3 regions of the Micromonospora sp. WMMD1155 genome follow, and region 3 is predicted to be linked to each of the others. Evidence: riboswitches for the same ligand, from Rfam matches in the RefSeq annotation. Region 3 holds a riboswitch; each other region holds the start of a gene.
What was found. A riboswitch is a leader RNA that binds a small molecule or an ion and turns the genes downstream of it on or off. The one in region 3 is predicted to bind cyclic di-AMP.
Positions count from the first base shown of each region.

Region 1: linked by a shared signal. The riboswitch ahead of O7617_RS02415 (C39 family peptidase) and the one ahead of O7617_RS19915 (hypothetical protein) in region 3 are both predicted to bind cyclic di-AMP.
Region 2: linked by a shared signal. The riboswitch ahead of O7617_RS09490 (hypothetical protein) and the one ahead of O7617_RS19915 (hypothetical protein) in region 3 are both predicted to bind cyclic di-AMP.

Region 1 covers NZ_CP120742.1:587,784-597,642, reverse strand. Annotated here, with positions in the region: gene O7617_RS02450 (SDR family NAD(P)-dependent oxidoreductase) at 1-679, shown strand, start outside; gene O7617_RS02445 (hypothetical protein) at 663-1,094, shown strand; gene pseI (pseudaminic acid synthase) at 1,376-2,428, opposite strand; gene O7617_RS02435 (glycosyltransferase) at 2,562-3,734, opposite strand; gene O7617_RS02430 (acyltransferase) at 4,036-5,217, shown strand; gene O7617_RS02425 (hypothetical protein) at 5,312-5,698, shown strand; gene O7617_RS02420 (hypothetical protein) at 5,831-6,601, shown strand; cyclic di-AMP (ydaO/yuaA leader) riboswitch at 6,887-7,028, shown strand; gene O7617_RS02415 (C39 family peptidase) at 7,273-8,109, shown strand; gene O7617_RS02410 (alpha/beta hydrolase) at 8,244-8,990, shown strand; gene O7617_RS02405 (CDP-glycerol glycerophosphotransferase family protein) at 8,995-9,859, opposite strand, start outside.
Region 2 covers NZ_CP120742.1:2,112,387-2,122,245, forward strand. Annotated here, with positions in the region: gene O7617_RS09455 (CsbD family protein) at 1-71, opposite strand, end outside; gene O7617_RS09460 (heavy metal translocating P-type ATPase) at 145-2,397, opposite strand; gene O7617_RS09465 (hypothetical protein) at 2,410-3,357, opposite strand; gene O7617_RS09470 (cation transporter) at 3,371-3,580, opposite strand; gene O7617_RS09475 (metal-sensitive transcriptional regulator) at 3,670-3,966, shown strand; gene O7617_RS09480 (heavy metal translocating P-type ATPase) at 3,973-5,931, opposite strand; gene O7617_RS09485 (YibE/F family protein) at 6,360-7,730, shown strand; cyclic di-AMP (ydaO/yuaA leader) riboswitch at 7,897-8,027, shown strand; gene O7617_RS09490 (hypothetical protein) at 8,032-9,051, shown strand; gene O7617_RS09495 (carbonic anhydrase) at 9,211-9,859, opposite strand, start outside.
Region 3 covers NZ_CP120742.1:4,305,500-4,315,358, reverse strand. Annotated here, with positions in the region: gene O7617_RS19935 (carbonic anhydrase) at 1-233, opposite strand, end outside; gene O7617_RS19930 (alpha/beta hydrolase) at 403-1,368, shown strand; gene O7617_RS19925 (AAA family ATPase) at 1,477-3,594, shown strand; gene O7617_RS19920 (cation diffusion facilitator family transporter) at 3,701-4,618, shown strand; cyclic di-AMP (ydaO/yuaA leader) riboswitch at 4,732-4,863, shown strand; gene O7617_RS19915 (hypothetical protein) at 4,919-5,932, shown strand; gene O7617_RS19910 (hypothetical protein) at 6,052-6,567, shown strand; gene O7617_RS19905 (hypothetical protein) at 6,634-6,804, shown strand; gene O7617_RS19900 (SRPBCC family protein) at 7,124-7,591, opposite strand; gene O7617_RS19895 (PfkB family carbohydrate kinase) at 7,740-8,735, shown strand; gene O7617_RS19890 (5'/3'-nucleotidase SurE) at 8,732-9,559, shown strand; gene O7617_RS19885 (STAS domain-containing protein) at 9,570-9,859, opposite strand, start outside.

The sequences.
Region 1 (9,859 bases), 3.6 Mb from region 3:
CCTGGCCATCGTCACCGACCTGCTCGACGCCGGCGTACGGGTGGCCGCGTTCGCCCGTACCGTCACCCCGGAGCTGGAGAAGCTCGCCGCCGAGCACCCCGACCAGGTGCACGTCGGCTCGGTGGACGTCACCGACCTGCGCGCCGCGCAGAGCTTCGTCCGTGCCGCCGAACAGCACCTCGGCCCGATCGACGGCGTCGTGAACAACGCCGCGACGGGGCAGGACTCGCTGCACGCGCACACCGCCGACGACGACATCGCGCGGATCATCGAGACCAACCTGACCGCCCCGCTGCAACTGACCCGGCTGGTGATCCGCCGGATGCTCGCCAAGGGGCTACGCGGGCGGATCGTCAACATCACCTCGATCTGTGGGCAGCGCGGCTTCCCGGGCCTGGTCGCGTACTCGGCCACCAAGGGCGGCATGGACGCCGCCACGCGCTCGCTGGCTCGGGAGTTGGGCGGCCGGATGCTGGTGAACTCGGTCGCGCCCGGCTTCTTCGCCTCGGAGATGTCCGCCGTGCTCGGCCCGACCCAGCTCGACCAGATCGTGCGCCGCACGCCGACCGGGCACCTGACCGAGCCGGAGGAGGTCACGCCCGTGGTCCGGATGCTGCTGTGCGAGCACACGAACATCAACGGCCAGGTCATCGTGGTGGACGGTGCCGCCGCCATCTGACCTGCGGCCGGGTCTGCGTCCGGTGCCGGGCCTGTTGGCCGCCGCCGAGCGGCACCTGCGCATCGGGTCGCCGGCGGCCCTGGCCGACGCCCTGACCCGTAGTCACCTCGGCGACGGACGCTGTGTCGGCTGGTACGGCCCACCGGTCCCCGGGTGGCGGGTGGCGATCGACGCGGAGCGCGCCGACGCGCCGGTGCCGCCGGCGCTGGCCCGCCGGTTCGGCACCGGCGAGTTCTGGGCCCGGTGGACCCGGGCCGAGTGCTGCTGCAAGCTGGCCGACGTGCCGATCGCGACCTGGTGGCGTCGGCACGGGCTGGGCGTTCCGGCGCACGACGGCGCCCTCTGGCGAACCCTGCGGGTGGCCGACCTGGTGGTCACCGTCGGCTTCGCCCCCGCGACCCGCGCGCACGACTAGGTGCCGACCCGCCGCACGCGGGTTCGTTCCCCCGCGCCGCCCGGCCCCGCCCGGCCCTGCGCCGCGCCGCCCGGCCCCGCCCTGCGCCGCGCCGCGCCGCGCCGCGCCAAGATCCGAGCAACTTCCCTGATGGTGCTGCCTCCCACGTGGCGGAGGCACCAACATCCCTGATGTTGCGCGGATCTTGGGGACAACGGCCGTTCAGCGCCGTCGCGTCCGGCCGCTCAGCCCGGCCCCACGGCGCCGGGCTGCCGTTGCTCAGCCCGGCCCCGTGTCGATGCTCAGATCAGGTCCCAGCTCAGCGGGGTGCCGCGGGGGACGTCGGTGGTGAAGGTACGGCCCAGCACCCGGTCGATCTCCACCGGAGCCAGCCCACCGGCCGGTCGGATCGACCGCACATTGTGGACGGTGACCGGGTCACCGGCGCGTACGTCCTCGACCACGAACAGCGAACGGCGGAACCGAAGCCCCTCCCGCTCGGCCGGTGTCGGGCCGATCGCGGTGCCACCCAGCGCCGAGTACGCGCGGCCGGACTCGGCGACCAGGGCCGCCAGCTCCGCCGGGTTCAGGGAGAAGTCCGAGTCCACGCCGCCGTCGGCCCGGTCCAGCGTGACGTGCTTCTCGATGAAGCAGGCGCCGAGCGCCACCGAGGCGACCGCCACCCCGATGCCCGGCGTGTGGTCGGAGAGACCCACCGGCACGTCGAACGCGCCGGCCAGCACCGGCAGCCGGCGCAGGTTGCTGTCGGCCGGCGGCGCCGGGTAGGACGCGGTGCAGGCCAGCAGGACGATGCCCGCCGCGCCACCGTCCCGGGCGGTCCGCACCGCGGCGTCGATCTCGGCGACCGTCGCCATGCCCGTGGAGATGACCATCGGCTTGCCCGTGCCGGCCACGAGCCGGATCAGCGGCAGGTCGACCAACTCCGAAGAAGCGATCTTGTACGCGGGCGCGTCCAACGACTCCAGCAGCTCCACGGCTGTCGCGTCGAACGGTGACGAGAACACGGTCAGACCGCGCTCGCGGGCCCGTTCGAAGATCGGGGCGTGCCACTCGTACGGGGTGTGCGCCCGCTCGTAGAGGCGGTACAGGTTCTCGCCGCCCCACAACTCGTGCCCGTTGGAGATCCGGAACGCCGGGGTGTCGACGTCGATCGTGATGGTGTCCGGGCGGTACGTCTGGAGCTTCAGCGCGTGCGCCCCGCTCTCGGCCACCGCGTCCACGATGGCCAGTGCCCGGTTCAGGTCACCGTTGTGGTTGCCGGACATCTCGGCGACCACGAACGGTCGCTCCCCGGCACCGACCGCGTGCGGTCCGATCTTGATTGTCGCCGTCATTCCGACCTCTGCTCGGGTACGCCCGCACCGGGGTGCGGTGGTGCTGTCGTCGTCCGCCCGGCGGGTGGACGACCTGGAGAACCAGGGCGCCGGGAGCCGACCCGGCCCCCGGCGTGTGGTGCGGTGGGGACGGTCACGGCAGGCGGCTCCCGGCCAGCGCGTCGCGCCGCTGGGTCGCGACGGCCTCGCCGTCATCCGTCGTCGCGGTGTCCGCCACTCGGCCCGGGTCGTCGTCGGCGGTGACCGAGCCGGTGCCGGTGTCGACGCCGCCGGCCGGGCCGGGACGACGCAGGCGACCGGCGACGCGGTGCGCCTGCCGCAGAGCCGAGTACGCCAGCCAGTCGCCGCGCCCGACGAGGCGGTGCTTGAGCCCGGCCACGCCCGACGGCAGCGGATGACCGCCGGTGGGCAGGTACCGGCGGTAGTGCTCGGCGGCCCGGTGGAAGAAGTCCCGCCGCAGGTGCGGGTGCAGCCGCCCGTCGTTACCCACCACCACCAGATAGTGGTTGATCATCAGCTGGAACAGCTCGGCCTGCAGCCGCTCGTCCGGGTGCTTGCGGGCGACCCACTCGAACAGTCGCTCGTACTGGGCGAACGCGTCGAAGTGCCGGCCGCTGCGGGTGGACGTGATCGCGCCCTGCCGACCCTGCCGGTACAGGTAGCAGACCCGGTCCAGCACGGAGATCTTCTCGGCGCCGATCAGCAGGGGGTGGCTGAACGGGATGTCCTCGTACCAGCCGGGGAAGAAGCGCAGCTCCAGGTGGTCCAGGAAGTCCCGCCGGACCACCTTGTTCCAGGCGGTGTGCTGCACCCGCAGCAGCTGCGGCTGGTCGTCCAGGCGGGTGACGCCGGTGATGCCGCGCAGCAGGTGACTGCTCGCGTCGACCTCTCGCCGACCGTCCTCGTGCACCCGCAGGTGGTCGAGCATCAGCACGTCGGGCTGGTGTTGGCGCAGCCGGTCCAGCACCGCCGCGATCGTGCCCGGTGGCAACCAGTCGTCGCTGTCGACGAACCAGACGTAGCGGCCGGTGGCCACGTCCAGCCCGGCGTTGCGGGCCAGGCCGAGGCCCACGTTCTTGCTCAGGTGTACGACACGGACCCCGTCCCGGCCGGTGGCGTAGGAGCGGAGCATGTCGCCGCAACCGTCCGGGGAGGCGTCGTCGACGGCGACCATCTCGACCGCGTCCGACTCGCCCGCCGGGATGTCGGCCCGAATCGACTCCAGGCACTGGTACAGGTACGCCTCGACGCCGTAAACGGGCACGACGATGCTCAGCAGCGGTGCGTGCGTCGGCTCATTGACCACGTCCGCCACCTTTGACGACCCGGGTGGCCGGGCCCGGAACCCGACGTGACCGCCGATGGTGGAGTCCCTGAACTCCCGCCGAGCGGAAGGTTAACGGCGGCTGGTCCGCAGGTCACCGGTCCGGCGTGCCGGTAGCGGGGCAGGCGGTGCGGGACGCGTCCGGTTCACCCGAGAGTGACCCGGTAGGGTGCCTCGGTGCGGCCCTGCCGGGCCGTCGCGGGCGTCGCCGTCGCGTCGTCCGACGCCCCGCCGAGGAGGATACGGACGTGCTGGTGACAGTGCCGAGCTTCGGGATCCCGGCATGACCAGCGCCGCCGCGGTGTCGACCGCCGCCGTGCCCGCCCGGCTGCCCTCGCTGACCGGCCTGCGGTGGATCGCCGCGTTGCTGGTCTTCGGCTTCCACGCCGGCACCATGCGGATCATCGCCGAGCCGGACTACCAGGCGGTTGTGGACGCGCTGTTCACCCTCGGCCTGTCCGGGGTGCAGTTCTTCTTCATCCTCAGCGGTTTCGTGCTGGTCTGGTCGGCCCGCGTCGGCGACTCCCGGCGCACCTTCTGGCGGCGTCGAGTCGCCAAGATCTACCCGAACCATCTGGTGCTGTGGGGTGCGGCCCTGCTGGTCGCCTGGTGGTTCGCCGACCCGGTCCTGCCGGCGGTGGCGTTGGAGAACCTGCTGCTGTTGCAGGCGTGGGATCCCCGGATGGGCTGGTTCTACAGCGTCAACACGGTGAGCTGGTCGCTCTCCTGCGAGTTCTTCTTCTATCTGTGCCTGCCGCTGGCGCTGCCGCTGCTGCGCCGGGCCGGCCCGAAGCTGCTCTGGGTGCTGATCGTCGCGCTGCCGCTGCTGATCCTCGCGCTCTGGCCGGCCCAGCAGTTGGTGCCGGAGGTGAGCCGGTGGTGGTTCACCCAGATCTTCCCGCCGGTACGGTCGCTGGAGTTCTGGTTGGGCGCGGTCGCGGCCGAGTTGATGCGCCGGGGTCTCTGGCGCGGCCCGGGGCTGACCGTCGCCAGCCTGGTCTTCGTGGCCACCTGGGTGGCGGCCGCCCAGTGGATCCGCGCGGAGTTGTGGACCACGCTGCTCGCTGTCGCGTACCTGTTGGTGATCACCGCCGCCGCGGACGCCGACGTGCGGGACAAGCGGTCGCCGTGGCGGTCCCGGCCGCTGGTCTGGCTCGGGGAGGTCTCCTTCGCCTTCTACCTGGTGCACGTCCTGGTGATGACGAGCGTGCTGCGGTTGAGCGGCGACTGGGGGACCGGGTTCACGGGCTGGCGCGGTCCGGTCGTGGTGCTCGGCTTCCTGGTGGTGAACCTGGTTCTCGCCGGGCTGCTGCACCGCTTCGTCGAGACGCCGATGATGCGTCGACTCGCACCGCGCCGCCCGGCCCGTCCGACGACCGTCCCCCGACAACGCGCGGGCGGCCCCGACGCCGCCGCCGGCGGCGAGCAGACCAACGACCGATCACCGTACGTCGACTCGCGCTGACACCGTCCACCCTGCTCAGCGGGGGTTCGGCGCGGCGCTGGACGACACGCCCGTGGTCGGTGCGCCGAGGCCGGTACGGCGGTAGCGTGGGCTCGTGCTTCCGGTCGCGCTCACCTGTCCGCTGTGGTGGGTGGCGCGCTGGGCGACGCGGGTGCTGACCAGCCTCGCCGTCGTCGCGGCTCTGGCGCTCGGCGCGGGCCCGGCCTCGGCCGCCGTGCCACAGTCGTTCGCCCCCGGCACGCTCCCGGCGACCTGCTCGTCCACCTCCACGCAGGAGGGCGTGCACGAGGCGCGGGCGGTGACCGAGCAGCCCGTCGAGGACACCTCCTCGGCGTGGTCGGTCGACCCGCAACCAGCGCCGCCCGCTGAGCAGGTCGCTGTCACGACCGGCCCGCTGCCGGTGGGCGTGGCCGGGTCCGACCGGCTGCCCCTCGGCCACGCCCCGAGCAGCCGGGCACCCCGAGCCCCGCCCGGGCGCTGAGTCACCGGGACGAGCGTCCCGCCGCCGCGCCTGTCGATCCACCAGCTCCGCGCCCCACCGGCCCGTGCTCCGCCGTGGCCCGGTGGCCGGTGCGGCTCCCCATCGCATCGCTCTCTGCCCGAGGTGCCGACCATGGAGACCGCTGTCTTCTACCAGTTCGTGACCGAGGTGCCGCAGGCCGCCGCCATCTGGTCGACGCTGTTCCTGCTGGCCCTCGGCGTACTCGCCCTGCTGGTGGCCCGCCCCGACCGGGACCGGCCCGCGGACGATCCGCCCTCGACCGCCCCCACCGCTCGGGAGGTGGCCGCCGCCGAGGCCGCCGACCGGCGTCGGTACGCCGAGGAGGTGGCGGTCGCCGCGGCCGGCGCGGCCAGGACCGCGCAGCGGCGGCGTGCCGCCTGGCTGACCGCTCAGGAGGAGATGGAGCGGTCCTGGGCCGCCTACGACGAGGCGGACACCGCCGCCCGTCGCTTCGCGGGTGCCGGGGCGCTGCCCACCCCGCACACCCCCCATACCCCGGCCGAGTACGCCGCCCGGGAGCGCTACCTGCATCGCGCGGCGATGGCGGCGTACTGGCGGGGCGACCTGACCATGGCGCAGCTCGGCGACGTGTTCGCGCATCGGCGCGGCTGGGATCCCCGGCGGCACCCGGTCGAGCAGGAGGTGCTGCTCAGCCGGACGATCCGGGACGCGAGGCTGGCCGACTACCAGGCCGCCTCGGCCCGGGAACGGGCCGCCTGGCGGGACGCCGAACTGGCTGCCGACTCGGCACGGGTCCTCGCCACGGAGGCCGGGGCGGCGGCGGTCCGGCTGCGAACCGACCCGCTACCCGCGCGGCGGGCGGTGACCGGCGCGTTCCGACCCGCGGTCGTGGCACGCTGGCGGCCGGCCCGGGCGAGTTGAGCCCGATCCGTGACGTGAGCCGGCTCACGCCGACCGGGAATCGGGCGTCCGGCGCGATCGGCGCGATTCTTCCGGCGAATCCGGTCGCATAGTTGGCGGCCTGTCCGGTTGTCGCCCCCAGGCGTCACCGCAACCGCTTGTCCCATCGAGTCACGTCATCGGCAATACGCGCAGAAATTGCCTCGCCATTTCGGGTTTACGCAGGTGAAGCTGGCTTGGCAGGGGTGCGGACGGGCCAGTACTGTCGTCCCGTCCGGTGCGGTAACCGATCGCAGAAGGCGACGCCGCGCCGACCCGCTCAATCGTGATCAACGAACCGGGGACCCATCAGTAAGTCCGGGGTGAATCCGCGAGCAATGGCCCGCGGTAGGGCGATCTTCCCGCCCGAATCCGTCAGCTAACCCGGTAGGCGGTGTCGGAAGGAGTTCCATCCTCGTGCAGCACCTTTCCACCCCTTGGTTGTTCCCTCGCCTCCACGGCGCAGCGGTGCCCCCGCTCATCCGTCCAGTGACGGTGAGCTGACCCCCGGGTCATCGCCCAACCGCCCGGCCGCGCCGGGCGTTCCCCTGAGCGGTTCACCATCCGCGGACCACGGTCCGCGCGTCGACGCCTGCCCGGACACCGGTTCGGGCGCCGGTGTGCCGCTCTCCCCCCGATCCGTGGAGGACCCCGTGAAGCACACCCTGCAGCGTCAGCTCCGCCGTTTCGCCACCGAGCGCCCGTACCAGATCGTCGCCGCCTCCGCTGCGGCCCTGGCCATCGCCACCACCACCGGCGCCCTGCTCACCACCGCCGACGACGCCCCCGCCGGCCGGCGCACCGCGACCACCGTCGCCGAGATGCGCAGCGACGTCGCCGCCTCCCGTGGTGAGGTGCGCGCGGAATCCCCGTCGGCCGGCGCCGCGCCGACCACCGCCGCCCCGGCCACCAGCGCCGCGTCGCCGGCGGCCAAGGCCAAGAGCAACCCCGACCTCACCCGTAAGCCGACGCCGCCGAAGCCGCCCGCGACCAAGGTGCTGGACTACGACTACGAGGCGCAGAACACGTACTACAACTGCGGTCCGGCGGCCACCCGTAACGCCCTCAGCGCCGCCGGGATCGACCGCACCCAGGAGGAGCTCGGCGCGGAGTTGGGCACCACCGAGATGGGCACCAACTCGGCTGAGGACACCACCCGGGTGCTCAACGCCGAGGTGAAGGGTTCCCCGTACCGGACCCGGATGTTCGCCGGGGCCCCCAGCCCGGCCCAGATGGACCGGCTCCAGGCCGACGTCGTCGAGGCCATCACCGACGGCCGCGGCGTGGTCGCGAACGTCGTCGGCGACGCCGTCGACACCGACGGCGGCTGGCACTCCTACGGCGGCGGGCACTACATCGCCGTCGTGGGTTACCAGGACAACGGCCGTACCGTGCGGATCGCCGACTCGGCCAACGCCGCCGACCCGTCGTACTGGATCACCACGATCGACCTGGCCAACTGGATCGCCAGCCGGGGCTACTCCGCCTGACCCGGGCACGCTGACCGCCGCGGGCGTCGTCCCCCACAAGGGGCCGACGCCCGCGGCGTTCTCGTCGGTGCCGTCGGTGTCCGGCGGAGGCGACGACTCTCGTACCCGGCCGAGAACCGTGGGAGACTGCGGCCGTGGTGGATGAATGGGGTGGTCAAGCCGGTCGTGGGCGGGTCCTGCTGCTCCTGCACGGGATGGGCACGACCGGGGACGTCTGGTTGCCGTGGGCGCCGTTGCTGGAGCAGCGCTGGGCGGGACGGTGGCTGGCACCGGATCTGGCCGGTCACGGTTGGGCGGAGCCGCTGCCGTCGTACACCTTCGCGGGGTTCGCCGACCGGGTGGCGCGCGGCCTGGCGCCCGGCGACCGGCTCGTGGTGCTCGGACACTCGCTGGGCGGGGTGGTCGGCCTCGCGTTGGCCGCCCGCGCCGCCGGGGCACCGGTGGACGCGGTGGTGGGCCTGGGCATCAAGGCCGTCTGGTCACCCGACGAGCTGACCCGCGCGGCCGACCTCGCCGCGCGGCCGGTGAGCTGGTTCGCCACCCGCGCCGAGGCGGCACGCCGCTACCTGCGGGTGTCCGGCCTGGCCGGTCTGGTCCCGCCGGACGATCCGGTGGTGGACGCCGGGCTGCGTCAGGTCGACGGTCGGTGGCGCCTCGCCATGGACCCGACCGCGTTCGCCGTGGGAGAGCCCGACCTGACCGCGCTGCTGGCGGCGACCGACGTGCCGGTCGTGCTGGCGCGCGGCGAGCACGACCCGATGGTCACCGACGAACAGCTCAAGGAGTACGGGGTGCCGGTCGCCACGCTGCCCGGTCTCGGCCACAACGCGCACGTGCAGGACCCGGCGGCCGTGCTGGCGCTGCTGGACCCGTACCGCTGAGGAGCTACACCGGTGTGGGCGCGGCCAGTTCCGGCGTCGGTGCCAGCTCCCGGCGGGCGGCGGTCAGGAACGCCTCGGCGTACGACTCGGCGGGGAAGTCGCCCAGGTAGCGGCGGCGGGTGGCCCAGCGGGCCTCGGCCAGCGGGTCGGTGTCCAGCAGGTCGGTCAGCACACCGTCCAGGTTGGACATGTCTCCGCGCAGCACGTAACCCGAACCGGCCAGCGGGAAGCGTTCCACGAACCGGTCGCCCGCGCCGCCCATGTCGGTCACCGCGTACGGCTTGCCGGAGTAGAGGTAGTCGGAGATCACCCCGGACACGTCGGAGACCAGGGCGTCGGAGGAGTTGACGCACTCGGTGAGGCTCAGCTCCCGGGCCGCCGCGCCGAACACGTGCTGCCGGCCGGTGCGGGCCCGGTCGGCGGCCAGCAGCTCGGTCAGCCGGCCCAACTGGCGTGCCGACGACGGGTTCTGCGTCGTGTACGGGTGCGCCCGCAGGATCACCGTCGCGCCGCGTTCCAGCAGCGAACGCAGCAACCGCTCGGCCACCGGCAGGGAGCAGTAGTCGGCGTCGGCGTGGTGCCCGGTCCAGGTGGGGGTGTAGAGCACGGTGGGGTGGGCCAGACCCCGCGCGGGCTCCGGGCGTACCTGGATCGACTCGACCTGCGGGCGGCCGACCACCACGAACTTCTCGGCGGGGATCCGCACCCCGGCGCGGGCGTATCTGTCGATCGCGGCCGGACCGGCCACGAAGATCCGGTCGAAGATCCCGGACACCGGGTTGGCGCTCGGCGCCTTGTCGCTGTCGCCGTGGTGCAACTGGACGTGGGTGAGCTGGGTGAAACGGATGCAGTGGCTGTTCTTCGCCCCG
Region 2 (9,859 bases), 2.2 Mb from region 3:
CGACCGGCGCCTTCCTTCAGCTTGCCGGCCGCGTCCTCGGTGGCGTTGTTGATCTTGTCGTCGAAACTCATTGCCAACCTCCATCGCAGGCGTCGCTACGACATCAGCAGTACCCCGCCGTCGGCGGTCCAACCATCGCCGTCGTCACAGTCCGCTATCGACAGCAGCCGACCGGAACCGACGCAGCCGCAGACTGTTGGCCACCACGAAGACCGAGGACAGCGCCATGGTCGCGCCGGCGATCATCGGGTTGAGCAACCCGGCGGCGGCCAACGGCAGGGCTGCCACGTTGTAACCGAACGCCCAGAACAGGTTGCCCCGGATGATGCCGAGCGTGCGTCGGGACAACCGGATGGCGTCCACCGCGGCGTCGAGGTCGCCCCGGACGAGCGTGAGGTCGGACGCCTCGATCGCCACGTCGGTGCCCGTGCCCATGGCCAGCCCGAGGTCGGCCTGGGCCAGCGCCGGGGCGTCGTTGACCCCGTCACCGACCATCGCCACCGACCGGCCCTCGGCCTGGAGCCGCTTGACCACGTCGACCTTGCCGGCCGGCAACACCTCCGCGATCACCTCGTCGACGCCCACCTCGGCCGCGACCGCCCGGGCCACTGTCGTGTTGTCGCCGGTCAGCAGGACCGGGGTGAGCCCCAGGGCGCGTAGCCGGGCCACCGCCGCCCGGCTGGTCGGCCGGACCACGTCGGCGACCGCGAGCACGCCCCGGGCCCGCCCGTCCCAGCCGGCCACGATCGCCGTACGGCCGGCGGCCTCCGCCTCGCTGACCGCCCACTCGATCTCCGGCGGTACGTCGAGCTGAAGCTCGCGCAGCAGCCGGGCCCGGCCGACCAGCACGACCCGCCCGTCCACGGTGCCGGTCACGCCCAGCCCTTCCAGGTTGCGGAAGCCGGTCACCGAGGGCAGCGCACCGGCCTCGGCGGCACCCGTGGCGACCGCTCGGGCGATCGGGTGCTCGGAGGCGGCCTCCACCGCACCGGCGAGGCGGAGGAGCTCGGCCCGGTCCTCCCCGCTCACCGGCACGACGTCCACCAGGGTCATCCGGCCGGTCGTGACGGTGCCGGTCTTGTCCAGCACCACGGTGTCCACCCGGCGGGTGGACTCCAGCACCTCCGGTCCCTTGATCAGCACACCGAGTCGGGCGCCCCGCCCGGTGCCGACCAGCAACGCCGTCGGGGTGGCCAGGCCGAGCGCACAGGGGCAGGCGATGATCAGCACGGCCACGGCGGCGGTGAACGCGGCGGTCGGGCCGGCTCCGGTCCCGAGCCACCAGCCGAGGGTGCCGACGGAGAGCGTGATGACGATCGGCACGAACACACCGGAGATCCGGTCCGCCAGCCGCTGCACGGCCGCCTTGCCGCTCTGCGCCTGCTCGACCAGGTCGGCCATCCGGGCGAGCTGGGTGTCCGCGCCGACCCGCGTCGCGGTGACGACCAGTCGCCCGCCCGCGTTGATGGTGGCACCGACCACGCCGTCACCGGGGCCGACCTCGACGGGCATCGACTCACCGGTGAGCATGCCGGCGTCGACGGCGGAGGTGCCCTCGTCGACCACGCCGTCGGTGGCGATCTTCTCCCCGGGGCGGACCACGAACCGGTCACCGACGGCGAGCCGGTCCACCGGGACCAGCGTCTCCACCCCGTCTCGCAGCACCGCCACCTCGCGAGCGCCGAGTTCGAGCAGGGCACGCAGGGCCGCGCCGGCGGTCCGCTTGGACCGGGCCTCGAAGTAGCGCCCGGCCAGGATGAACACGGTCACCCCGGCGGCGGCCTCCAGGTAGATGTTGCCGGCACCGTCGGTGCGGGTGATGTCGAAGCGGAACGGGTGCGTCATCCCCGGCATGCCGGCGTCACCGAGGAACAGCGCCCAGAGCGACCAGCCGAACGCAGCGAGGGTGCCGAGCGAAACCAGAGTGTCCATCGTCGCCGCGCCGTGCCGCAGGTTGGTCCAGGCCGCCCGGTGGAACGGCAACCCACCCCAGACCACCACCGGGGCGGCCAGGGTCAGCGACAGCCACTGCCAGTAGTCGAACTGCCAGGCCGGGACCATGGCCAGCAGCACCACCGGCACGCTCAGCGCCACCGAGACCCAGAGCCGGGTACGCGGACCCTTCAGCGGGTCGACCGACTGCTCCTCGGTCGGCGGGCTGGGCAGCGCGGCCGTGTAGCCGGTCTTCTGCACGGTCTCGATGAGGTCGTCAGGTGTGACGCCGTCGGCGTACCGGACGGTCGCCTTCTCGGTGGCGTAGTTGACGGTGGCGCTCACGCCGTCCATCCGGTTGAGCTTCTTCTCGATCCGGGCCGCGCAGGCGGCGCAGGTCATCCCGCCGATCGCCAACTCGATCCGGTTCGGCGCCTCAGGTAGCGGTCTGCTGGTGGTGGTCATCGTCTCGTCCCGTCAGTTGTGCCCGTGCCCGGGGGTGCCGTGGTCGGCGCCCCCGGTCGGCGCGGGTCCGCTCGTGCTGGGAACGGGCCCGGTCGAGATGCCGCCGGTGACGACGGTGAACTCGGCGGTGTGCACCGCCCCACCGTGCCGGAAGTCGAGGTAGAGCCGGTGGCTGCCGGCCGACGGCACCTCGGCGAGGAAGGTGATCGCCGGGCCGGGGCGGGTCCGCCCGTCCCCCGGTGTCCCGTCCGGGTGCACGTGCAGGTACGCCAGATCACCTCGGCGCAGCGCCACCAGGTGCCCGTACGCGCCCAGGTAGGGCTCCAGGTCGGTGACCGGCTGCCCGTCCCGGCTCACGCTCAGGGTCAGCGGTGACGTGCGGCCGGGCTGCGGCGCGCCGGTCAGGGTCACCGTGTAACCGTCGACGGTGGTGCTGGTCGAAGGGGGTGGCAGCGGTCGTTCGGTCAGCTCGCCGGGGACCGTCACGTCCACACCGAGGGTCAGCGGCTCACCCCCGGTCGGGGCGAAGTCGGCGAACGCCCGCCACTGCCCGGCGCCGTCGAACGGGGTGTCGACCCGCCAGGTGCCGTCCGGGGCCAGGTCGGGGTGCACGTGGCGGAAGCCGGAGAGGTCCCGCCGGGCGACGATCAGGTGCATCCGCTTGTCGTGCGCCACGTCGTAGCGGGTCACCGGGCGGCCGTCCGGCCCGACGATCCGGAAGGCGAACTCGTCGGCCGGAACGTCGACGGTTTCGAGGGTGTAGCCACGGTCGGAGACGAGCAGGCCGCCGGGGAGCCGGTCGGCGGCCTCGTCGGCGGCGCCCGTCGCGGGAGCCGGGCCGTCGACGTGCCGGCTCTCGGCCGCCGGGGCGCGGTCGACCACCCGGCCGATCCCGTACGTCGTGCCGAAGACCGCCGCCAGGCCGACGGCGAACCCGGCCAGCTTCGTCACCGTGCGCATGCCGCCCCTCCGATCACGCGTCGACGAGGTTGTAGCCGGCCTCGTCGACGGCGGCCCGGACGACAGCTGTGTCCAACGGCTGGTCGCTGTCGACGGTGACCCGGCCGGTCGCGAGGTCGACCTGGACGCCGTGCACGCCCGCGATGGCACCGACCTCGGCGGTGACCGCGCTCACGCAGTGCCCACAGGTCATGCCCTGCACCTGGTACGTCGTGTTGACCATCGAAACGTCTCCCTTACCGGTACGGGGTGGGGGTATCCCACCGGAAGCGACCGTACCATACCCCCGGGGGGTAGGCTATCCTTGCCGGCATGACCACACCCGCCCCGATTCGGGGATACACCGCCAGCAAGGACCAGCTGCTCGCGCGCCTCCGCAGGGTCGAGGGGCAGGTCCGGGGCATCGAGAAGATGGTCGACGACGACCGTTACTGCATCGACGTGCTCACCCAGATCTCCGCGATCCAGGCCGCCCTCGACAAGGTGGCGCTCGGGTTGCTCGACGGGCACGCCCGGCACTGCATGCACGAAGGGGCGGCCGAGGGCCGGGCCGACGAGATGGCCACCGAGATGATGGCGGCGGTCGGCCGTCTGATGAAGCGCGGCTGACAGCCCTCAGTCCGACTGCCCGAGACGGACCCGGCGCAGCAACTGCGCGTTGAGCGCCACCACGATCGTGGACGCCGACATCAGCACCGCCGCCAGCGCCGGACTCAACGCCACACCGGCCCACGCCAACACCCCCGCCGCCAGCGGCAGCGCCACCACGTTGTAGCCCGCCGCCCAGGCCAGGTTCTGCCGCATCGTGCGGTACGACGCCCGGGACAGCCGCACCACGGCACCCACCCCGCGCGGGTCCGACGACGCCAACACCACCCCGGCGGACTCGATCGCCACGTCGGTGCCCGCGCCGATCGCGATACCGACGTCCGCTCGGGCCAACGCCGGCGCGTCGTTCACGCCGTCGCCGACCATCGCCACGATCAACCCCCGCCGTTGCAGGTCGGCCACCCGGCTGTCCTTCTCCGCGGGCAGCACCTCGGCGAAGACCTCGTCGACGCCGGGCCGGAACCCGAGTTCGGCAGCGACCGCCTCGGCCACCGGCCGGGCGTCACCCGTGATCATGGCGATGGTCCGGACCCCCTCGGCGCGCAGCTCGTCGACGGCCCGCCGCGCCTCCGGGCGTACCTCGTCGGTCAGCGCGAACGCGCCGAGCACGGCCTCCGGCAGCCGCACCAGGTGCAGCACCGCGGCCCCCCGCGTCGACCACCGCCCGGTCGCCGTCTCCAGCTCGGTCGGTAACGCCAGGCTGAGTTCCCGCAGCAGCGCCGTACCGCCCACCGCGTACTCCGTACCGTCGACAGTCGCCCGCACGCCGCGGCCCGGCAGCGACCGGAACCCGGTGGCCGGGAGCGGTCCGGCGGGCCCGGCCGCCGCCACGATGGCCCGGGCCAGCGGATGTTCGCTGTCCGACTCGACGCCCGCCGCGATCCGCAGCACCTCGTCCCGCTGGACACCCGGCACCGGCAGCACGTCGGTCACCGCGTGCTCGCCCCGGGTCAACGTGCCGGTCTTGTCGAAGAGCACCGCACCGACGGTCCGCATCCGCTCCAACGCCGACCGGTCCTTGACCAGGATCCCGGACCGCGCGGCCAACGCGGTGGAGAGCGCGACGACCAGAGGGATGGCGAGGCCCAGCGCGTGCGGGCAGGCGATCACCAGCACGGTGACCGCGCGGACCACCGCCTCGTCGGGTCGGCCGAGCGCACTCCAGACCAGCACGGTCAGCACGGCGGTGCCGGTCGCCACGTAGAACAGTGCGGCCGCGAACCGGTCGGCGAGGAGTTGCGCCCGCCCACCCGAGCCCTGGGCCTGCGCGACCATCCGCTGGATCCCGGCGAGCGCGGTCTGCTCACCCAGCGCCTCGACGCGTACCCGGATCGCCGAGTCGGTGGCCACGGTGCCTGCCACCACCCGGTCACCAACCGACCGGGCGACCGGCCGTGACTCACCGGTGATCATCGACTCGTCCAGTTCGGCGTCGCCGTCGACGACGCGACCGTCCGCCGGCACCCGACCGCCCGGGCGGACCAGCACCACGTCACCGACCCGCAGGCCGGACACCGGCACCGCCTCGACCTGTCCGTCCGCCGCGACCCGTTCGGTCTCGTCCGGCAGCAGCGCGGCCAGCGCCGCGAGCGCCCCCCGGGCCTGCCCGATGGCCTTCATCTCCTGCCAGTGCCCGAGCAGCATGATGGTGACCAGCGCGGCCAACTCCCACCAGAAGTCCAGGTCGAAGGCGCCCACGCTGGTCGCCAGTGACGCCGCGTAGGCCACGGTGATCGCCATCGCGACCAGCAGCATCATCCCGGGGGCGCGGTCCCGCACCTCCCGCACCGCGCCGACGAGGAACGGCCAGCCGCCCCACCAGAACACCACCGAGCCGAGCACGGGGCCCACCCAGGAACGGCCTGGTACGTCCCAGCTCAGGCCCACCTGGTCCGACACCAGATGGCTGGCGAGGACCACCGGGACGGTGAGAGCCAGACAGACCCAGAAACGACGACGGAACATCTCGGGATCGTGCCCGGCGTGCTTGTCGTGCCCGGCGTGTTCGTCGTGCCCGGCGTGCTCGTCGTGCGGCGCCGCCGGGGTGTGCGGACCAGGGTCGGGCGGTGACGGTGCGGCCATGTCTCCAACATGCCGGTCGGTGAGCCGCCACGCGAGCGGTTCGACCGCCGACACTCCGTCACGACCTGCGTCCCCCGACCGGGCTGGTTAGCATTCCCCACGATGACCGCCGGTGGACCGAGGCACGAACGGGCAGCGTCGCCGTCGCACGGTGGTGCCGCGGCCAGCCGGTCGGGTCAGACCCTGACTGTCCGTGACCGAGCGATCGTCAGCCGGCGAACCGTCGAGTTCCTCCACCACGTTTCCGCAGTGACGGTGAACCGACCGGCCCACTGACACGTACCCCGCAACGGATCGTTGGGAGTCTCACCTTGGGTTCCGACCACGCCCGTCCCGCTCCGTCCGCCCCACCCCGGGTGCGACGGATCCTCGTCATGACCGTGGTGCCTCTCTTCGTCGCCACCGTGATCGCGGCCCTGGTCCTCTGGCCGCGCGGCGGGTCACCGCAGTCGGACGGCGAGGCGGACGTGCCGCGCTACCGCGGCACGGTGACCCGGGTGGTGATGGAACCGTGCCCGCCGTCGCCGTCGAGCCCCGAGGGCACACCGCGCGTCGGTGACGGCCGCTGCGGCACTGTCGACGTCCGTGTGGACGACGGACCGTCGGCCGGGGAGCAGGTCGAGACGCCGGTGCCCGACGGGCCGGGCGCACCCCGGGTCGAGGTCGGCGACGAGGTCATCCTGGTCGAGCTGACCGACCCGACCGACCCCACCATCAGCAACTGGAACGTCGCCGAGCACCAACGGGGCACCCCGATGCTGTGGTTGGCTGTCGTCTTCGCCGCCGCGATCGTCGCGTTCGGTCGGTGGCGGGGTCTCGCCGCGCTCGCCGGGCTGGCCGCCAGCTTCGCCATCCTGCTCACCTTCGTGTTGCCGGGTATCGGCGCGGGCAAGTCACCGCTACTGGTGGCGGTGGTCGGCGCCGCGCTGATCATGTTCGTGGTGCTCTACCTGACGCACGGGGTCACCGCACAGACGTCGGTGGCGGTGCTCGGCACACTGGGCAGCCTGGTGCTGACCGGCGTGCTCGCCACCGTCGCCACGGCCGCGACCCACCTCACCGGCTTCGGCAGTGAGGAAGCCACCACCCTGTCGATGTTCCAGGGCGACGTGGACCTGCACGGCCTGCTGCTCGCCGGCATCATCATCGGCTCCCTCGGGGTGCTCGACGACGTGACGGTCACCCAGGCGGCCACCGTCACCGAGTTGGCGCACGCCAACCCCGGCCTGACCCGGTTGCAGTTGTACCGGGCGGCGACCCGCGTCGGCCGGGCGCACATCGCGTCCACTGTCAACACCATCGTGCTGGCGTACGCGGGCGCGTCGCTGCCGCTGTTGCTCCTGCTCACCGCCGATTCGCGTCCGATCGGGCAGATCCTCACCAGCGAGTTCCTCGCCCAGGAGATCGTCCGCAGCGCGGTCGCCACCCTCGGCCTGATCGCCGCCGTGCCGCTGACCACCGGGCTGGCCGCGGTGGTGACCGCCGCCGGTCGCACGGACAGCACGTCGCCCGCCGACGCCACCGCCCCGCGACCGCAGCCGGACCGGGCCGAGGCGCTCGCCGCACTGATCTCACCGCGAACGGGTCACTCCGACGAGCCCGACCCGACGCGGCCCGCACCCCCATCGACCGCCGCCGACCGGTGGCCGGAGCCGAACAGGAGCACGGATACGACATGGTGACACTCCTCAGCGTGACCAGATCGGGCCCACACCCTGAGAACCGCGTCACTGGTCACTCACCGCTATGGCGAAATGACGCTTTTGGTCGGCATCCAGGCGTAGCTCACCCGGTCGACTCTCGGGTAACCTCGCTGCCGGTCACCGATGAAGGCGCGAAGCGGCGTCTGCGGTGCCACCGCCCAATCGCCAACCGGCGAGCCGGGGACCCAGGTACGTGGGGTGAATCCGCGTCAGCGGTAGGGGCCACTTCCGCCCCGAACCCGTCAGCTAACCCGGTCGGCGGTCGACGGAAGGGAACATTGTGACGGCACCCCTACGCCGCTGGTTGACACCCGTGGTGGCCGTGATCGCCGCACTGACCGTGCTCGCCGGGCCCCTCCCGGCCCACGCCGCCCCGACGACTCCCACCCCGTCCGGGCACGAGGAGGACGGCGAGCCGCAGCTGCTCACCGACGTCATCGAGCAGGCCAACCGCGACTACTCCGCAGCCAAGTCCCAATTGGACAAGTCCAAGAAGCGGCAGGGCGAGCTGGCGCGGGAGGTCGATCGGGCCCGGGCCGACCTGGACGCGCTGACCCCACAGGTCGGGCAGATCGCCGCCCAGTCGTACCGGACCGGCCGCATCGGCGCGCTCGCGATGCTGTTGGAGAGCAAGGCCCCGGACGCGTTCGTCCAGCGCGCCTCGCTTCTCGACGAGATGAACATGGTCAACGAGAAGAAGCTCGCCGAGGTCAACGCGGTGAAGGCCCGCGCCGAGCAGGCCAAGCAACTTCTCGACGCGGAGGTCCGCGAGCAGCAGAAGCAGACCGCCCTGATGGCGAAGCGCAAGAGCGAGGCGGACAAGGCGCTCTCCCTCGTCGGCGGAAAGGGCTTCACCGGCGGCCTGGTTGACGCCACGTCACCGGTTGCCAAGATCGGCCCCGGCCGCACCGCCGACGGCGACTGGAAGCCACAGTCGTGCAGCGAGAAGGACCCCACCACGTCCGGCTGCGTCACGCCCCGCACGCTGCACGCGTACAAGGAGGTCAAGCGGGCCGGCTTCAACCGGTTCGTCGGCTGCTACCGCTCCGGTGGGCCGTGGGAGCACCCGAAGGGCCGCGCCTGCGACTGGTCGCTGCAGAAGAGCGGCTTCGCCCCGTGGCACAACGAGGACACCCGGAAGTACGGCAACAACGTCGCCGCATTCCTCATCCGCAACGCCGACCGGCTGGGCATCTACTACGTGATCTGGAACCGCCAGATCTGGTTCCCGGCGACCGGCTGGAAGTCGTACAGCGGGCCGTCGAACCACACCGACCACGTCCACATGTCGCTGCTCTGACCCACAGGGGTATCGACCGAGGGCCGTTCCGCGTCGCGCGGAACGGCCCTCGTCGCGTCCGGTGACCGAGCGGCCCCGGTCGGGCAGGGAGCGGCCCTCGTCGCGTCCGGCGGCCGAACGGCCCTCGTCGCGTCCGGCGGCCGAGCGGCTCCGGTCGGGTCAGGCGGCGGCGGGCGCGGCCGGGTCGCTGTCGAGGGTCGTGAAGCCGGCCGGCACCGCGGCCACCGGGCGCACCTCGCCGGCGGCGAGCCGGTACGACACACCGACTACCGCGCACCGCCCCTGGGCCACCGCATCGGCCAGCACGGGCGACTGCCCGAGCAGAGTCTCGACCGTCTGTGCGATGTGGATGTCGACGATGCCGTCGATGTCCCGCACACCCTCGGCCTCGGCGCGGCGCAGGCTGGGCAGCACGGCGTCGACCACCGCGGGCAGGTGCCCCGGCGGGCGGGTGCCGGTCGCGGCGGCCTCCCGGGCCGCCTGGACCGCGCCGCACGAGTCGTGACCGAGCACCACCACCAGCGGGGCGCCGAGCACCGTCACCGCGTACTCCACGCTGCCGAGCACCTCCGGACCGGCGGTGTGGCCGGCGGTGCGGACCACGAACAGGTCGCCCAGCCCACGGTCGAAGATGATCTCGGCGGCCAGGCGGGAGTCGGAACAGCCGACGATCACCGCGAACGGGTGCTGCCCGTCGGCCACGGCGGCCCGGCGCCCGGCGTCCTGGTTGGGGTGGTGCGGGGTGCCGTCGACGAAGCGCCGGTTGCCGGCCACCAACTCGGTGTACGCCCCTACCGGCCCGCTCGAC
Region 3 (9,859 bases):
ATCGCGCCGAACGTCTGGTCGAAGATCGCCTCCAGCGGCACCCGCGAGTCGATGCAGCCGAGCACCACCGCGTACGGCTGCTGGTCACCGGAGGCCGCTGCGGCGGCGGCCGTGACGTCGTGCCCGTGGATCGGCCGGCCGCTGACGAACCGCCGGTTGCCGGCGAGCAGGTCGGCCAGCGCGGCACGGGGCGTGCCGCCGGCCTGCCGTTCCTGCCCCGGCGTCCCACCCATGGGTGCTCCCGACGACCCCATGCCGTTCAGCTTGGCCTTCCGCCGCCGATCAGGGGCGGGGTCGGGAATGTTCGCCCTGGCGCGATTGGCGTGCTCTCATGGCGGGTAGCCGGTGTTACCGCCGGGTATCCCGGTGCTCGTGGTGCTGGGCGGCCCTGGGGAGGTGGCGATGCCGGAGCGATTCGAGGTCACCGAGCCGGACGGCGTACGGCTCGAGGTCGCCATGCCGGACGGCGTACGGCTCAACGTCGGGGTGACCGGGCCGCCGGACGCCCAGGTGACAGCCGTCCTGCTGCACGGCTGGACGCTCGACGGGCGCGCCTGGCACCGGCAGGTCGAGGCGCTCGGCGCGGCGTCGCTCGGCGGGGCGGTGCGGGTGGTCACCTACGACGCGCGGGGGCACGGCCGCTCCAGCTGTATGACGCTGCCCACGGCCACCCTGGCCCAGCTCGGCGACGACCTGGCCACGGTGATCGACACCGTGGCGCCGACCGGGCCGGTGGTCCTGGTCGGGCACTCGATGGGCGGCATGACGATCATGGAGTACGCCCACCGCCACCCGGAGCACTTCGCCGCCCGTACCTCCGGGCTGGTCTTCGTCTCGACCACCGCCGAGGGGCACACGCACACCGTCTACGGCCTCTCGCCGCGGATCGCCCGGCTGATCCGGCTGGCCGAGACGACGGGTGCCGGCGTGTTGGCCCGATGCGGTTCGTGGCGGGCACCCCGAGCGTTGTTGAACGCGCTGCGGCCGAGCATTCGATGGATGCTGTTCGGCGACCGCTGCGAACCGTCCGACCTCCGCCTGGTGACCTCGGCGGTGGCGCGCGCCTCGCTGCGCTCGATCGGGGGGTTCCGCGCCTCCATCGGCGCCCAGCACCGCCTGGAAACCCTCGCCGCGCTGGCTCCGCTGCCGGCCGCCGCACTGGTCGGCGACCGGGACCGGCTGACCCCACCGCCGTGCGCGGAGTCGATCGCGGCGACTCTGCCGGCCACCGAGCTGACCATCTGCCCTGGTGCCGGGCACATGCTGATGATGGAACGCCCGGACGAGGTCAACGCCGCGCTCACCGGAGTTTTGCGCCGGGTGCTCGCCGAACCGCCCTCCCGCAGCCTCGACGCGACCCCCGCCTGAGCACGTTCCCGCACCTCGGGCGCGGCGGGCCGGGCCCGGGGCCGTACCCTTCTGCGGTCGGCCTGCGCGGTTCCCGCCGCCTGCCGGCGACAGTCGAAGGAGCGTGCGTTGACCGACCAGACCGGCCTGGAGCAGGAGATCGCCGTCGAGCAACGCCACCTCGACCGGGTGTACGCCCGGTTGGCCGAGCTGCGGCAGTCGGCGGTCCGCGCCGAGCGCGACGGCTACCGGATGGCTCGGGTGGGCACCTTCGGCGCGCTCGTGGAGCGCGACGCGATGGTCTTCCACGCGGCACAGCGACGACACACGCTGGACGCCGAGCACGAGGGGCTGGTCTTCGGGCGGCTGGACCTGCGCGACCGTCAGGTGCTGCACGTCGGGCGGCTCGGGATCCGGGACGAGGACGCCAGCACCCTCGTCGTCGACTGGCGGGCGCCGGCCGCCGCCGCCTTCTACCAGGCCACCCCGGCGCAGCCGCTGAACGTGGTGCGTCGCCGCACGATCCAGTCCCGCGCCGAGCGTGTCACCCGGATCGAGGACGACCTGCTGGACCCGACCGCCGCTCCGGAGGGGATGACGGTCGTCGGTGACGGGGCGTTGCTGGCCACCCTGTCCAAGGCCACCGGCCGGGGCATGCGGGACATCGTGGCGACCATCCAGCGGGAGCAGGACGAGGCGATCCGCTCGCCCGGTAACGGGGTGACGATCGTCGCGGGTGGCCCCGGCACCGGCAAGACGGCGGTGGCCCTGCACCGGGCCGCGTTCCTGCTCTACTCCGACCGCAGCCGGTACGCGGGCGGCGGCATCCTGGTGGTGGGCCCGTCGTCGGTCTTCGTGGAGTACATCGGCTCGGTGTTGCCGTCGCTCGGTGAGGACACCGCGACCCTGCACTCGCTGGGCACCCTCTTCCCGGGGATGACCGCCACCCGCACCGACCCGCCCGAGGTGGCGGCGGTGAAGGGCTCGCTGCGGATGCGTCGGGTGCTGGAGCGGGCGTCCCGCGACGCGGTGCCGGGCGGCCCGGGTGAGCTGCGGCTGCTCTACCGGGGCACGCTGCTGCGGCTGGACCGGACGACGCTGGACCGGATCCGGGACCGCGCGCTGCACCGGGGCGCCCGACGCAACGAGGTGCGCCGGGCCGGCTTCGACGGGGTGTTCGCCGCGCTCTGGGCGCAGGCCCGTGAGGTGGGCGTCACCCGGCTGCCGGAGCAGCGGGCCTTCGAGGCGGAGATCGCCGAGCGGTCGGAGTTCCGGGAGTTCCTGAAGGCGTGGTGGCCGCGTCTGCACCCTCGGCACGTTCTCGGCTGGCTGACCCGGCCGGACCGGCTGCGCCGGTACGCCGGGGGGATCCTCTCCGGCGCGGAGATCCGGCTGCTCACCGCCGCGTACCGGGACCTGGACTCGGCCGGGCTCACCATCGCCGACATCGCGCTGCTGGACGAACTGGACGCGCTGCTCGGGAAGCCGGCACAACCGGCCCGGGCCCGTCGTGACCCGTTCCAGCTCGCCGGGGGCGTACGCGAGCTGAGCACCGCCGCCGACCGACAGCGGGCCGCCCGGGCGGCGGCCCGGGAGCGGCCGGAGGACTACCGGGAGTACGCGCACGTGGTCGTCGACGAGGCGCAGGACGTCTCACCGATGCAGTGGCGGATGATCGGCCGTCGGGGGCGGTTGGCCTCCTGGACCGTGGTGGGTGACCCCGCGCAGACCGCGTGGACCGGCGACCCCGACGAGTTGGACCGGGCCCGGGACCAGGCGCTGGGGCGGCGCAAACGGCACGACTTCACGCTGACCACGAACTACCGCAACTCCTCCGAGATCTTCGCGGTGGCGGCGGCGGAGATCCGTCGGCTGTACCCGGATCTGCCGCTGCCGAGCGCCGTCCGCTCCACCGGGGTCGATCCGGTCGAGTTGGTGGTGCCCGCGACCGGGCTGGAGACCGCGACCGTGAAGGCGGCCGCCGACCTGCTGGCCGAGGTGGAGGGCACGGTCGGCGTGATCACGCCGGTGCCGCGCCGCGACGAGGTCGTCGGCTGGCTCGACGCGCTCGCCGCGCCGAGGTTGCAGGTGGTCACCAGCCTGGAGGCCAAGGGCATGGAGTACGACGGAGTGGTGCTGGTCGCGCCGAGCGAGATCCGGGCGGATCCGGGCGCCGGAGTACGCACCCTGTACGTGGCGCTGTCCCGGGCCACCCAGCGACTCACCACCATCGACCCGACCGGCTGACCTGCCCGGATGAGGCCGATGAGAGCCCGCCGCCCTGACACTTGCACACATTGCGATGTGAACATACATTGGACCGGATCCCGGATCGCGGCGGAAGGTGATTCACGTGGGCGCAGGTCATGACCACCACCACGGGTCCGTCGCCAATGCCGCGCACCAGCACCGGGGGCGACTCTGGGCGGCGTTCGGGCTGCTCGCCACCCTGATGGTGGTCGAGGCGGTGACCGCCCTGCACACCGGCTCACTCGCCCTGCTCTCCGATGCCGGGCACATGTTCACCGACGTGCTCGGCATCGGCATGGCGCTCGCCGCGATCACCGCCACCCGACGGGCCACCGGCGACCCGCAGCGCACCTTCGGGCTCTACCGACTCGAGGTGCTCGCCGCGCTGGCCAACGCCGTCCTGCTCTCCGGCGTCGCGGTCTACGTGGTGATCGAGGCGATCCGCCGCTTCGGCGACCCGCACGAGGTCATCACCGGTCCGATGCTCGTGGTGGCGGTGCTCGGCCTGCTGGCGAACATCGCCGCGTTCGGCCTGCTCCGCGCCGGCGCGCGGGAGAGCATCAACATCCAGGGCGCCTACCTGGAGGTGCTCGGCGACCTGCTCGGCTCGGTCGGCGTGATCGGCGCGGCGGTGCTCATCACCGTCACCGACTGGTGGTGGGCCGATCCGCTGGTCGCCGTCGCCATCGGCGTGTTCATCCTGCCGCGCACCTGGCGGCTGGCCCGCGCGGCCATCCGCATCCTGGTGCAGGCCGCACCGGAACACCTCCAGGTGACCGCCGTGCACGACCGGCTGGCCGCAGTCCCCGGCGTGGTCGAGGTGCACGACCTGCACGTCTGGACGCTCACCTCGGGCATGGACGTCGCCTCCGCCCACCTGACCATGGAGCCCGGCGCGGAGGTCGGCGCGGTGCTCACCGCCGCGCGCACCGCCCTGCACGACGACTTCCGCATCGAGCACGCCACGTTGCAGATCGAGCCGGGCGCGGCATCCGGAGAATGCGGCTCCATCGAGTGGTGAAGGTCGATTCACCGTGATGACGCACGCACCGTCCGTCACATTCGCTGCAGCGGCCCCACCGGTACCGGTAGGCTCTGTCCCGGCCGCCACCAGGCGGCGCCTCCCGGCGCCGGTGGTGGTCGTCGCCTAATCGCCCGCACGGGCGAACCGGGGAACCACGTTCCTGGGGTGCATCCGCGTCAGCGGTAGGGATCTTCCGTCCCGAACCCGTCAGCTAACCCGGTCGGCGGCTGACGGAAGGACTGCGCAGTGGCACCAGCACGACCACCCGCCGCCCGACTGGCGGCCCTGATCGTCGCGATGCTCGCTCTCGGCGTCGCGCTCCCGGCCGGCACCGCCTCGGCCGCTCCCCCGACCGGCCAGCGGGCCGCCGCACCCGACTCCGACGAAGAGGGCGGCACCCCGGCACTCCGCGCCCAACTGGAGGCCGCCAGCAAGGGCTACCTGGACGCGAAACGCGCCCTGGACACCTCCGTGCAGCGGCAGCAGCAGCTCACCACCCAACTGAAGACCATCGAGGTCGAGCTCGACCAGCGCAGCGGCAAGGTCGGCGAGATCGCCGGCGTCGCGTACCGCACCGGACGACTCAGCACGATCTCGGCGCTGCTCAACAGCAACACCCCGGAAGGCTTCATGGACCGGGCCGCCTCCCTGGACGCGGTGGCCGCCAACGAGGACCGGGTGCTGCGCGACCTCCTCACCACCAAGGACCAGGCCAACCGCACCCGCGCCGCCCTGGACGGTGAGATCACCGAACAACGCAAGCAGGTCGCGGTGATGGCCAAGCGCAAGGAGCAGGCCGAGCGGGCCCTGACCGTCGCCACGGCCCCGAAGCCACAGACCACCGCCGACACCGGCTCCAACCGGGGCACCTCCACCAGCAACGCGAAGGCCGCGCCCCGCAACTCCGACGGCTCCTGGCCGAAGGAGTCGTGCAGCGTCGACGACCCCACGCCGGCCAGCGGCTGCATCACCCCGCGCACCCTGCACGCCCTCAACCAGGCCAAGGCAGCCGGCTTCACCAGGTACGTCTCCTGCCACCGCAGCGGGGGCTCCGGCGAACACCCGAAGGGCCGAGCCTGCGACTTCGCCGCGCAGAAGGGCGGCTTCGGCGGGGACGCCACCGGCGGCGACAAGACGTACGGCAACAACCTGGCCGCGTACTTCATCCGCAACGCCGACCGGCTCGCCGTGCTCTACGTGATCTGGTACCGGCAGATCTGGCTGCCCAGCAGCGGGTGGAAGTCGTACAGCGGGGCGGGCGGCGACCCGTCCAGCGACCACACCAACCACGTACACCTGTCCGTCTACTGACCACCCGTGGCCGGTGCCCACCTGCCCGGGGGCACCGGCCACGGCTACGTCGCGGGGCGTACACCCGATGTCGCCGGTCGTCGGACGACCCGGCCGCGGTCGACGGGCAACATCGCGGTATGCCTCGGATCCCACCGGCCGCCCGCAAGGGGCTGCTCACCCTGCACCTGGTCACCTCGCTGGGCTGGCTCGGCACCGACCTGGTGCTGCTCACCCTCGGCATCGCCGTGCAACGGGGCGGCGACCCGGCGGTGCTCTACCCGGTCGGCGCGCTGGTCGGCACGGTCCTGTTCGCGCCACTGAGCATCCTGGTCTGGCTGGTCGGCGTCGCCAGCGCGCTGCTCACACCGTGGGGCCTGCTGCGCTACCGGTGGGTGCTGGTCAAGCTCGTGCTCACCACGGTGATGGTCGGGCTGGTGCTGTTCCTGCTCACCCCGAACCTGCGCCACGCCGGGGCGTTGAGCGCCGCCCTGCCCGCGCGGGACCGCGCCGACCTGGTGATCGCACCAGCAGTGTCGACCAGCCTCATGATCATCGCGACGGTGCTCTCCACCTACAAGCCGTGGGGACGGCAGCGGGCCGCCCGACCAGCCACCGTGAGCAACGCCCGCAGGTCGACGCCCACGGCGCCCTGACCAGGCCACAGCGGTGACCACGCCGCGTGGGTGGCCGTGCCCCGACGCCCCTGCGGTGACCTCGCCGTGACCGCGACCCACGCCTGCGGCCTGCACATCCTCGCCGACGCGCCCACCGGGGAGCCCAGCGGTGACCACACCGCGACCGCGACCACGCGCCTGACCGAACCCACACCCCCGACCGCCGCCACGCCCCCCGACCGCGACCGCACCCCGACCGTGACCACGGGACCATGATCGCGCTACAACCATGATGCAGGGGTCTCCTGGGCACCATCAGGCCACTACATCCATGATCGAGCGTGGCCTTGACGGCTGCGGGCTCGCCGATCCGCTCCGGGCGGTCGCGCCGGGTGTTTCGACCTCAAGATCCCCGCAACATCAGGGATAGTGCTGCCTCCTGCGCCCCGGAGGCAGCAACATCCGGGATGTTGCTCGGATCTTGGCGCGCGGCGCGAGACGCGAGACGCGGCGCGCGGGGCGCGCACGCGCGGGGCGCGCACGCGCGGGGCGCGCAGGCGCGGGGCGCGCACGCGCGGGGCGCGCACGCGCGGGGTCAGGTGGTGGGTGGGGGGTTGCTGGCGCGTTCCAGGGCCGGGCCCAGGCGGGTGGCCAGGGCGAGGTGAGCGGCACGGGCCTGGCGGAACGCGTACCGGAACAGCGGTGTCGGCGCGGTCAGGGTGATCTCGACGTCGACGCGGACCAGGCCGTCCGGCTCGGGGCGTAGCCGGGTGTGGTTGTGGACGGTGGTGGCCGGCCACTGACGGGCCACCATGACGATCTCGTCGTCCTCGTTGCTCAGTACGTCCGCGTGGTAGGTGGTGGTGAAGCGCAGCGGGCCGGCCGCCAGCCGGTCGTTGATCGTGTAGCTGGCCTGCGCGCCGGGGCGGGGCGGCAGTCGGCGGACCCGGACGATCAGTGGGTGCAGCTCACCCTGCCGGGTCAGGTCGCTGAGCAGCGCGGCCGCGTGGGCGACCGAGCATCGGGCCTGAACGGTGTAGCTGAAGGTATCGCTGCTGAGCACACCGTCTCCCGCCGTCGACTGTCGCACGATCGTCCCCTACCGATGTCTGGCTGGCAACGCCCCGCTGGGCGGGCGTCGGAGGATGGGATGCAAGCTACTATTTGTCGCATTAGTGATGAATAACCCAACCGTGCTGAGGGTGGACACCATGAACGGCGACGATCCGGTGAGCGGGCACGTGATGGTCTTCGCGCCAACGCCACAGCTGACGGTGACCGTGGACCAGCCCAACGACCACCCGGAGTTGCACCTGCACCCCGGCGGGCAGGGCGTCTGGCAGGCCCGGATGGTGATGTCGCTCGGCGTCGACGTGGTGCTCTGCGCCGCCCTCGGCGGCGAGATCGGGCAGGTGCTGGAGCCGCTGCTGGTCAGCGAGGGCGTCGACCTCAAGATGGTGGTCCGTGACTCCGGCAGCGGCGGGTACGTGCACGACCGCCGGGGCGGGTCCCGGGAGGAGATCGCGGACGTGCCGGGGCAGCCGTTGAGCCGACACGAACTCGACGAGCTGTACAACCTGGCCCTCGGGGAGGGCTTGGCGGCGGCCGTGAGCATCCTCAGCGGGCCGAACGAGCCGTGGCTCGTCCCCGCCGACCTGTACCGGCGGTTCGCGGCGGACCTCGGCGCCAACGGCGGCCGGGTGGTGGTCGACCTCTCCGGCGATCATCTCTCCGCGGTGCTGGAGAGCGGGGTGTTCTTCCTCAAGGTGAGCCACGAGGAGCTGATCCGCGACGGCCGCGCCCGCACCGACGACAGCGTGGAGTTGACCCGGGCGATGTACGAGCTGCACGCGGCCGGTGCCGAGACGGTGGTGGTGAGCCGGGCCGACCAGCCGGCGCTCGCGCTCATCGACGGGGAGTTGTTCGAGGTCGAGATGCCCCGGCTGGAGGCGGCCGATCCGCGCGGCGCGGGCGACTCGATGACCGCCGGGGTCGCCGCCGTCGTGGCCGGCGGCGGGGACATCCGGACCGCCATCCGGACCGGCGCCGCAGCCGGCGCGTTGAACGTGACCCGGCACGGCCTGGGCACCGGACGGCTGGACTCGATCACCGGACTCGTGGACCGGGTCCGGCTGGTACCGGCGGACAGCCGGCCACAGGAGCGGACCACCCCCGAGGAGCTGGCCGACCGGGTGGTCGACCGATGACCCTGCGGGTCCTGATCACCAACGACGACGGGATAGCAGCACCCGGCATCCAGGCACTCGCCTGGGCGGCCGTGCAGCGGGGCCTGGACGTGGTGGTCGCCGCGCCCTTGGAGGAGGCGAGCGGCACCAGCGCCGCGATGAGCGCGATGGAACGGGACGGGAGGGTCGTCGTGAACGATCATCCGCTACCGGACCTGGCGGGAGTGCCCGCGTACGGAGTCGGCGGCTCCCCCGGGTTCATCACGCTGATCGCCCTGCACGGCGCGTTCGGTCCGCCCCCGTCGGTGGTGCTCTCCGGAATCAACAGGGGCGCCAACGCCGGCCGGGCGGTGCTGCACTCGGGAACGGTGGGGGCCGCGTTCACCGCCGCCACGAACGGGTGTCGCGCCATGGCGGTCTCCCTCGACGTGCTCTCCGCGGGTGAGGCGACGGCGGCGAGCGGCGGTGCCGCGGTGGACGCCGCCGCCCGGGTACGCGACGCCGAACGGCACTGGAGCACCGCCGCACGGGTCGCCCTGGATCTGCTCCCCCGGTTGACCTCAGCGCCGTTGGAGAGCGTGCTGAACGTGAACGCACCGGACCTGCCGCACGGGGAGTTGCGCGGGGTGCGTCGAGGTGCGCTGGCCAGCTTCGGCCAGGTGCAGATGACGGTGGCCGAATCCGGGCACGGCTACGTGCGTACCTCGTTGGAGGAGCCGGGGCAGGCCGCACAGCCCGGCACCGACGTGGCGTTGCTGGCCGCCGGGTACGCGTCGGTGACGGCCATCCGGGCGGTCACCGAAGCGGCCGACGTGGACCTGACCGGGCTGGACGAGCAGACCTGACGCGGGGGCGTCAGGCGCCCGGCAGCACCTCGGGGGTGGCGGCCCCGGCGAAGTAGGGCTCCGGAGCGCCGAACAGGCCGAGCAGACCGGTCACCCAGAGCTGCCGGTGCACGAACCGGCTCGGTTCGGTCACCACCAGCTTGACGTCGCTGACCTCGGCCGTCTGGAAGCCGGCGACCATGGCGCTGATGCCGACGGAGTCGATGAAGGTGACCAGCCTCATGTTGAGCTCGATGCGCAGGGGCCGACCCTTGGCCAGCACCTCCGCGATCGCTTCGCGCACCTCGTACGCTGTGTCGA